Regions from separate parts of the Kribbella sp. NPDC051952 genome, predicted to be linked through region 2. Evidence: riboswitches for the same ligand, from Rfam matches in the RefSeq annotation. Region 2 holds a riboswitch; the other holds the start of a gene.
What was found. A riboswitch is a leader RNA that binds a small molecule or an ion and turns the genes downstream of it on or off. The one in region 2 is predicted to bind thiamine pyrophosphate.
Positions count from the first base shown of each region.

Region 1: another riboswitch for thiamine pyrophosphate. It lies ahead of thiC (phosphomethylpyrimidine synthase ThiC); the one in region 2 lies ahead of AB0L70_RS03905 (cytosine permease).

Region 1 is NZ_JBFAXQ010000012.1:131,587-136,568, forward strand. It holds gene AB0L70_RS22755 (inorganic phosphate transporter) at 1-228, shown strand, start outside; gene AB0L70_RS22760 (hypothetical protein) at 242-475, shown strand; gene AB0L70_RS22765 (hypothetical protein) at 478-1,002, opposite strand; gene AB0L70_RS22770 (lysophospholipid acyltransferase family protein) at 1,153-1,890, opposite strand; TPP riboswitch at 1,930-2,049, shown strand; partial or broken gene thiC (phosphomethylpyrimidine synthase ThiC) at 2,062-3,575, shown strand; gene AB0L70_RS22780 (transposase) at 3,848-4,402, shown strand; gene AB0L70_RS22785 (hypothetical protein) at 4,399-4,953, shown strand.
Region 2 is NZ_JBFAXQ010000001.1:794,660-799,641, forward strand. It holds gene AB0L70_RS03890 (DUF3152 domain-containing protein) at 24-887, shown strand; gene AB0L70_RS03895 (hypothetical protein) at 946-1,764, shown strand; gene AB0L70_RS03900 (alpha/beta hydrolase) at 1,761-2,423, shown strand; TPP riboswitch at 2,443-2,559, shown strand; gene AB0L70_RS03905 (cytosine permease) at 2,553-3,890, shown strand; gene AB0L70_RS03910 (methyltransferase domain-containing protein) at 3,908-4,588, shown strand; gene AB0L70_RS03915 (methylated-DNA--[protein]-cysteine S-methyltransferase) at 4,734-4,982, opposite strand, start outside.

The DNA of each region.
Region 1 (4,982 bases), on a different contig from region 2:
GGCCGGATGGCGCTGGCCTGGCTGTTCACGCTGCCGGCCGCCGCGCTCGTCGGCGCCCTGTCCGGCCGGGTGGCCGACTCCGGCAACCTCGGCGTCGTCATCATCGCGATCCTCGCGGTCGCGGCCGGTGGCGCCATCTACCTCGCGTCCCGGCGTCGTCCGGTGACGTCGGACAACGTCAACGAGTACCCGAGCACCCCGGCCGCCACCACGGCCGCGGCCGCCTGAGAGGAGTACGGCGATGCACATCGACTGGGGTTCACTCGGTGAGGTGGCAGTGGTCAGCCTGATCTTCGGGGTCGGGCTGGCGGTCCTGTTCGCGTTCGGCGTCACCGCGATGTCGCGCCGGACGGCGGCGATCGACGACAAGAAGCCGCCGTCGATGGTCGACACCGGTGTGGCCGCGCTGTGCTTCGCGGCCTGCCTGGCCGCGGTGCTCTACGGGCTGTACCTGATCATCCCGCAGTTCCACTGACGCTAGCGGTTCCAGCGGCGTACGGACTTGGCGACGTCCTTGGCGCGGATCGAGCCGAGGTTGTACTCCCAGGCGGAGGCGAGCTTGCCGCCGAGGACCGCCGAGTCCAGGTAGGTCCTCGGCCGCACGGCCACCGCCCACGTGGCGGCGGCCGCGTGGCCCTGCTGGTGCAGCAGGTGGTCGACGGTCGCCTCGATCCGGCTCTGGTTCTCGCCGCCGAGGCCGTCGGTGGACCAGCGCTGCAGGATCGCCGTGTCGTCGGCCGTCATCCGGGCCAGGTAGGTCAACGGGCCACGCCAGAAGCCACGGCTGCCGATGTTGTCCAGGCTCTCCAACGGGAACCAGCCGTTCTGGCAGCGGCGCCCGTTCACCGCGGACTCGATCTCGCGAGCCCGGTCCATGGACAGGCCCCTGATCGCCCATTCGACGAAGTAGGTGCCTGCGTCCGGGATGTGCTCCGCCACGTGTGGCGCCACCGCCAACGTCCCCGGCTCGAACAGATGGAGCTCTTCCGGTGATTCGAACAAAACCTTCCCCGCCCGCCTGAGTAGGCGACCGCGCGAACCACTGCCCGGCCACCGCACAGGGACCCCCCAGGTTCCTGTTCTTGCATCAACGACGCCCTTCGTACCCTCGTTCCCGGCCGAGGGTCAAGGCGCTGTCCGCTCTATTGGCCTTTACTTTGCGCGGCGTGCGAGCTCTTCCTGGTCGAGCCGTTCGGCCTCGGCCGGCGTCGGCGCGGAACCGCCGTACGACGCCGGCAACCACCAGGCACCAGCCGGTTGCTCCGGGTATGCGCGGATGGTCCGGTCGAGCATGCCGGCCATCGTCGATCGCAGCTGTGCGGTCGCCTCGGTGGCGTCGTCGCCGGCCGTCACGGTGATCGGCGTACCGACGCTGATCGCGATCGTGCGGTGCCGGGAGAAGTCGCGGGGATGGTCCTTGGTCAGCACCCGCTGCGTGCCCCACAGGATCATCGGAATGATCGGTACGGCGGCCTCCGCGGCCATCCGGACCGTGCCGGACTTGAACTCCTTCAGCTCGAACGACCGGCTGATCGTCGCCTCCGGGAACACGCCGACCACCTCGCCGGCGGCCAGGTAGCTGATCGCCTGCTGGTACGACGCGGCGCCGGCACTGCGGTCCACCGGGATGTGGTGCATGCCCCGCATCAAGGGACCGGCGTACCGGTTGCGGAACAGGACCTCTTTCGCCATGAATCGCACCAGTCGCTTGCTCGGCAGCGCACCGAAACCGCCGAGCACGAAGTCGACGTAGCTGATGTGGTTCAAGGCGATGACCGCGCCACCGGTCCGCGGCACGTTCTCCGTCCCGGTCAGCTGGAAGTTCACGTCCAGCACCTTGAACGCCGTCTTCGCGAAGCCGATCACGGGCGGGTACACGAGGTCTCGCATTCCTCGACGCTACAGGCTTGGTCTATGGTGACCGTCACAACTGGAAATCGCGGGAGCTCGCACCGAAGTGGGCTGAGAGGGCGGCTGGGATCATCCGGCGCCGCCGACCGCCGAACCTGTCCGGGTAATTCCGGCGTAGGGAGCGCAACTGTGACAACCACCGGCAACGGCATTCGCCCGACTGTCACCACCGGGCCGATCTCCGGCTCCGAGAAGATCCATCGCGGCGAACTGGGCGTCCCGGTCCGCCGTGTCCACCTCACCAACGGCGAACACTTCGACCTGTACGACACCTCCGGCCCGTACACGGATGCGTCGGCGCAGATCGACGTACAGGCCGGTCTCCCCGCACTGCGGCGGGACTGGATCGCCGGGCGCGGGCCACGTACCCAGCTGGCGCATGCGCGAGCCGGGACCATCACCGAGGAGATGAGGTACGTCGCCACCCGGGAGGGCGTCGATCCCGAGTTCGTCCGGGCCGAGGTGGCCCGGGGCCGGGCCGTGATCCCGGCGAACCGGCAGCACCCGGAGAGCGAACCGATGATCATCGGGAAGAAGTTCCTGGTGAAGGTGAACGCGAACATCGGCAACTCGGCCGTCACCAGCTCGATCGAGGAGGAGGTCGAGAAACTCGTCTGGGCGACCAGATGGGGCGCGGATACGGTGATGGACCTGTCCACCGGCAAGAACATCCACGCGACCCGCGAATGGATCCTGCGGAACTCGCCGGTGCCGATCGGGACCGTGCCGCTGTACCAGGCGCTCGAGAAGGTGAACGGTGATCCGACCGCGCTGACGTGGGAGATCTACCGCGACACGGTGATCGAGCAGTGCGAGCAGGGTGTCGACTACATGACCGTGCACGCCGGCGTGCTGCTGCGGTATGTGCCGCTGACCGCGCGACGGATCACCGGGATCGTGTCCCGGGGTGGTTCGATCATGGCCGCGTGGTGCCTGGCGCATCATCAGGAGTCCTTCCTCTACACGCATTTCGCCGAGCTGTGCGAGATCCTCCGGTCGTACGACGTGACGTTCTCGCTGGGGGACGGGTTGCGGCCGGGATGTATCGCGGACGCCAACGATGAGGCCCAGTTCGCGGAGCTGCGGACGCTCGGGGAGCTGACGCGGATCGCCTGGGAGCACGACGTACAGGTGATGATCGAAGGGCCCGGACACGTGCCTATGCACAAGATCGCCGAGAACGTCCGGCTCGAGGAAGAGCTCTGTGGTGAAGCGCCGTTCTACACATTGGGGCCGTTGGCAACCGATGTGGCGCCGGCCTACGACCACATCACGTCGGCGATCGGTGCGGCCCAGATCGGCTGGCTGGGTACGGCGATGCTCTGCTACGTCACGCCGAAGGAACACCTCGGGCTCCCTGATCGCGACGACGTGAAGACCGGCGTGATCACGTACAAGATCGCTGCCCACGCGGCCGATCTGGCCAAGGGGCATCCGGGTGCACAGGCCTGGGACGACACGTTGTCCAAGGCAAGGTTCGAGTTCCGCTGGGAGGATCAGTTCAACCTCTCGCTGGACCCGACACCGCGCGGGCCTTCCACGACGAGACGCTGCCGGCCGAGCCGGCCAAGACGGCCCACTTCTGCTCGATGTGCGGCCCGAAGTTCTGCTCGATGCGGATCACCGCCGACATCAGGGAACGCTTCCTCCCGCTGGTCGACTGAGGTGCGCCGAGGCCCGGAGTACGCCGTACTCCGGGCCTCAGGTGTTGACTCCGTGTGAAGGGCGCACTCGCGTCGAGCTGCCGGAGAGCCGGAATCCAGCGGAGAATGGGGGGATCGGAGACTTTCGGGGCGATCACCGCGAGTGATCGGGTGAACCGATTCAGGTTTTTTCCTTCACTCTACGTGAATAAGACTGTAGCCTTAACACGTTCGGAAGGAGGTGCAGGGCGATGGTCTTCGTTCTCACGGTAGATCAACGTGGCAGTCGCAGCATGACCGATCTCGTACCCGAGGTACTGAACTTCCTGAACCGCCGGCCGCGGCGGACCGGCCTACTTCGGAAGTTCGAGCGGACGGCCGGCGACGAGGTGCAGGGCGTGCTCTCCGAGGCGCGCGCCACGATCGACGTGATCGTCGAGTTGCTCCGCCTCGACACCTGGTACGTCGGGCTCGGCATCGGTGAGGTCACGCAACCCCTGCCACGCAGCACCAGGGCGGGCAGCGGCGACGCGTTCGTGTTCGCACGGGAGGCGGTCAACCGGGCCAAGTCGAGCCCTCACCACGTCAACGTGGTCGGTGCCGACATCCAGCGGGTCGAGCAGGTGGAGACCGTGCTCTGGCTGATGGCGTCCGTACTGCGGCGTCGTAGCGACCGTGGTTGGGCCGTGGCCGATCTGCTGGCCGAAGGACTCACCAGACGGGAGATCGGCGTGAAGCTGGGGATCAGCCAGTCGGCCGTGACGCAACGGGCCCAGGCCGCTGGGTTCGCCGAGGAGCAGCGGGGACGGGTGCTGGCGACCGAGTTGCTCGCCGGGGTCGCTGCGTGACGGCACTCATCCTGTCGTTGACCGCGGCCGGACTGATCCTCGCCGTACTGGCGTGGGTGCCGAGGGCCGGCTCCACTCTCGAGATCGTGCTCAGCGGGTTCATGCTGGCCTGTCTGGTCGCGGTCGGGCTGCTCCTGCTGTCAGGCGACGGCGTGGAGGGCTGGCCGGAGCGGTGGTGGAACGTTCTGCTGTTGCTGTCCGGAGGGCTCGCGCTGACCGGTGGAGGGCCGCTGACGACGTCCGTACTGGCTCTGGTGGACCGGGGGAACACCCGGGCCCAGTCGACGCAGAAGGCCGGTGAGGTGCTGCGTGGTGGTGCGCTGATCGGATCGCTCGAGCGTGCGGCCATCTTCGCCGCGCTGGTGGCGGGCTGGCCTGAGGGCATTGCAGTTGTGCTGGCGATCAAGGGTTTGGCTCGGTACCCCGAGTTGCGCAGTCCGGACCAGCCGGCCTCGGTCACGCCTCAGGCCGTAGCTGAACGGTTCATCATCGGTACTTTCACCAGCGTGCTGTGGTCAGTGACTTGTGCGGCCTTCATGCTGTCGCACTGAGCACCTCCCCCTCCTCCCCCCTTCTTTCT
Region 2 (4,982 bases):
TTGAGTCGGTAGGGTCGATTGCTATGACCACCGGGCGGACTGGCCAGCGTGAGGCCGCGGCTGTCCGGAAGCGGCGGGGTGGGCGGCACAGTCGGCGGAAGTCCTATAAAGGGCAGTGGTTCGGGGTTACTGCGCTGGCTGTGTTGGGGACCGTAGTGGTGGCGCAGCCCGATGTCGGGCAGCGGCGGAGCTTGGCTCAGGAAGTGGTGGCTGGGCAGGCAGTAGCCAGCCCGTCGATCGAGACACCCAGTACCGCACCGACGCCGGTGGTGGTGCCTACGCCGACGCAGCGGTTCACGACTCCGTTGCGGCCGGCACCGACTTTGACGCGGAAGCCCAAGGGCTCGAAGCCCAACGTGACCGTGTCCAGCGGGAAGCTCGCCATCGTGCCTGGGTTCGACAAGGCCAACGGGGTGCGGGACAAGCTGACCTACCGGGTGGAGATCGAGCAAGGTGTGTCGATCAACGGGGCCGCCGCGGCGAAGATCATTCACGAGACGTTGACGGACCCGCGCGGCTGGCAGGCGATCCACCCGGTCAGCTTCGAGCGGTCCGACAAGGCCGATGTGGACCTGCGGATCATCCTGGCCACGCCGGAGCTGACCGACAAGCTGTGCCTGCCGCTCGACACGGGTGGTGAGGTGTCCTGCCGGGTCGAGGACCGCGTCGTACTGAACGCCAAGCGGTGGATGTACGCGATCCCGGCGTACAACGGCGACGTGTCGCTCTACCGGAGCTACCTGGTCAACCACGAGGTCGGGCACGCGCTCGGCCATGGTCACTCGACCTGCACCACCGCGAAGACCCCCGCGCCGGTGATGATGCAGCAGACCAAGGGGCTGGCCGGTTGCCTTCCGAACGCGTGGCCGACCGTCAAAGCAACCTGAGGCCGTCCGGGAACTCCCGGACGCCCTCTAAGCTGAGACCGGACGGGAGGGAGTAGCGATGTCGTCACAGGATTTCCCGACGTACGGCCGGGGCGACGAGCCCGAGCAGTCCGGCGAGGAGCAGCACTACGCCCCGCCCACGCCGTACGGCGGTGGCACGTACGGAACCGGCCCGCACCCCAACCCGCAGCCGGGACCGTACGCCGACCCCCAGCCCTACGGCTCTCAGCCAGGACCGCCGCAAGCGCCTCCGCAAGGCCCGACCTATACGCAGCCGCCCAACTACCGTCCTGGCACCCCATACGGTCCCGCGACGCATCCACAGCAGCACGAGCTCCCGACATACGGGCGGGAAGAGCTAGTCGCGCCCCGCGACCCCCGCGCCGCCCGCGTAGTCGGTCTGGCCGCGCTGGTCGCCGGCATCTACGGTCTGCTCGTCGTGTCCGTCCAGCGCGTCGCACTCCGGGAGATCTCCCAAGCGCCCGGCTCACCGCTCAACCACCCGTTGCGTACGGACGTCCTCGACGCGATCGGCCAGCTCCTGCTGATCGTGGTCGGCGCGGCCGCACTGGTGATGTGGATCCGGGACGTCCTCGCCCGGCGCAAGGCAGGCCGTCAGCCCGACCCGGCCGAGTTCGGTGGGCTACTGCTGGTCGGAGTCTCGATCATCCCGATCCTGATCTGGATCATCATGGTCCTGTCCACCGGACTGGGTGCGATCGACGACTCGGTCGACCGGCTGCCGACGGCGTACGGCTGGGGCGGGATCGGCCTGCTGACCCTCGCGGCCGGACTGGCGCTGGGGTACCGCGAGCTGAAGCCCGAGGTCCGTAACCCGGTCGTCCAAGGTCCACCGGCCAAAGCGCCCTGGGAGTGAGCACACCTGTCGTTCTGGTCCCCGGCCTCGGACTCGGGCCGGAGTCCTACGCCAAAACGGTCGAGCACCTGACCACGCCGTACCACGTGATCACCCTGCCCGGGTACGGCGAACCCGCCGGAGCCCGCGAGGACCTCCACCCCGAAGCCCTGGGCGCGGCACTCGCGGAGAAGATCCGCGAGCGGTCGGTCCTGGTCGGCCACTCCGCCAGCTGCCAGATCGTGGTCGAGACCGCGGTCAACCACCCAGAGCTGGTGCACGCGCTCGTACTCGCGGCTCCCACCGGAGACATCCGGATGTCGAGCTGGGTGGACCGGACCGTGCGCTGGCTGGGCTCCGCCGTACCCGAGGTGCCCAAGCTGATCCGGGCCGTGACCCCGCAATACGCCCGTACGACGATTCCCGCGATCGCCCGCGCTGCGGAAGCGGCCCGGCACCACGACCTGGCCGCGATCATCACCCGGGTCCGGGTGCCGGTAGTCATCGTGCGCGGCAAGCACGACCTGATCTCCCCGGCCGAGTGGGTTCAGCGGCTCGCCGAGCTGAGCCACGGCGAGGCCCGCACCCTCGAAACCGGCTCCCACATGCCGATCCTGACGAACGGCCCCGAGGTCGCCGCGCTCATCCAGCGAGCAGCCACCATGCCGCCACCCACGTGACGCGCTATCGTTGACGCGCAAACAACCTTGCGGGAGCTCGCACCGAGATGCGCGGGCTGAGAGGGCGACAGCTGGGTCGCCGACCGCCTGAACCTGACCGGGTAATGCCGGCGTAGGGAGCGGGTCATCATGACCAGTACTGCTGTTCGTCCTGCCAGTCAGACCGAGGCGCCGCTCGTCCTCACCACGGATGCGCCCCGAACACTCGGATTCCTGGACCAGTTCACACTCTGGGGCAATTTCGGCATCTCACTGTTCGGCCCGGTCACGGGCGCGCTGGTGGCGGCGTACACGGGCTCGCTGTGGCAGGGACTCCTCGCAGTCGTCGTCGGCTGCGGAATGGGTGCCCTGGTGGTCGGCGGTGCCGCTGTGTTCGGGTCCCAGACCGGAGCGCCGGCGATGGCGAGCCTGCGTGGGATCTTCGGCCGGCGCGGTTCGATCGCGCCGACGGTGCTGAACATCGCGCAGAACGTCGGCTGGGCCACGATGGAGATCATCGTCATCTCCCAGGCCGCGGTGGCCGTGACGAGTGAGCGCTGGCGCTGGCTGTTCGTCGTACTGGCCGGGGTGATCGCCACGACGATGGCGGTCCGGCCGCTGGGCAGTGTGAAGGTGCTGCGGAAGTTCATGGTCTGGCTGGTGCTGATCGCATCGGTGTACCTGTTCGTGCAGGTGCTCAGCAAGCCGGTGCACGATCTGCCGCAGGACAGCGTGTTCGGCTTCTGGCCTGCGGTCGACCTGGCCGCCGCCGGGGTGGTCTCGTTCGCGCCGCTGGCCGCCGACTACACCCGGCACTCACGGACCAACAAGGCCGCGTTCGCGGGATCGTCGCTCGGCTACGGCATCGCCGCGATCGCCTACTACGCCATGGGCGTCTTCGCGGTCGCGACCCTGCAGACCAACAGCGAGGACGTGATCACCGCACTGGTCACTCTCCCGGCCGGCGCGTTCGCGCTGTTCGTTCTGCTCGTGGACGAGGTCGACGAGGCGTACGCGAACGTCTACTCGACCACGATGGCCGCACACAACCTGATCGGTCACGTCGACCGCCGGTGGATCTCGGTCGCGATCGGCGTGATCGCCACCGGTATCGCGCTGATGGTTGACCTGGGCAACTACACCCAGTTCCTCTACCTGATCGGCTCGGTCTTCGTCCCGCTGTTCGCGGTCGCGATCGCCGACTTCTTCCTGGTGAGCAAGATGAACTGGGACGTCTCGAGTACGGCGAGGTTCCGGTGGCAGCCCACAGTCGCCTGGCTGATCGGCTTCGTCGCCTACCAACTCGTCAACCCCGGCACCGTAGCCGGCTGGTCACCGTTCTGGACTGACGTCCAGCAGGCCCTGTTCAACCACCAGCCGGTGCCCGCCTGGCTGGGCGCGACCTACACCTCGATTGTCGTCTCGATGCTGGCCGCGGTGCTCCTCGGACGGGTCGGGCGCCGCCCCCTGGTCACTGACCCGGAGTAACCGGGATACTTTCGACCATGCTGAATTCCGCACTGCGCAGCCGGGCCGAGTACGCGGAACTGGGAGCCGACGGATTGGCCTCGAGGACGACGCCCGAGCGGGACGCGGCGACCGTGAAGGCTGTCGAGGAGCTGCTCGGCGAGCGCGAGTCGGTGCTCGACCTGTGCTGCGGGTACGGCCGGGTCGCCCTGCCGCTGGCCAAGGCCGGCAAGGTCGTCCGCGCACTCGACATCTCGCCGAACCTGATCGAGGCCGGCCGGGCGAAGGCTGCCGAGGAGGAGCTGTCGATCGACTGGGCGGTCGGCTCGATGACGGATCTGCCGTACAAGTGGGACGCGTTCGACGCGGTGATCTGCCTGTGGACGGCGTTCCACGAGCTGTTCGCCGAGGACGAGCAGGTGTCCACGATCTGTGAGATCTCCCGGGTACTGAAGCCGGGCGGTATCGCGATCATCGAGGGCCCGAGCTGGGGCCCGGCGACGGCGGCCGAGATCGCCAACGGGATGCGGCAGGGCCCGGAGCACCGGATCGTCACCACCGAGCACTTCGGCACCAGCAGCGTGCACTTCATCCATGACGAGAAGAGCTACAAGCGGCTCTGCGCGGCCGCCGGGATCGAGAATTTCACGGTCTACAAGCGCGAGTGGGGCGGCCGCCGCCGGCTGATCCTGGAGATCCACCAGCCGACCACTGACTGACCCGGTAGTTCTCGACCTGAATGCTTTTCCGAAACACCTGCACCGGTGCACATTGCACAATGAAAGAAGCAGATCCCCACTCCACATTGGGGACCTGCTCCTTATTCGGACGAGTGTAAATCAATGCCCGCCGGGGTGGGAAAACTCACCCTTTTGCTTCAAGGTTCAGCAGGAATCGTTTCGCCTCCAGGCCGCCCGCGTACCCGGTGAGGGCGCCGCTCGCACCGATCACCCGGTGGCACGGCAGGACGACGCAGACCGGGTTCGCGCCCAGCGCCGTACCGACCGCACGGGCTGCCTTGGGCTTGTGGATCTCGCCGGCGACAGCGCCGTACGTCGTGGTCTTTCCGTAGCTCGTGTGCAGCGGCAGATCGTTGAGGACAAGGCGCTGGAA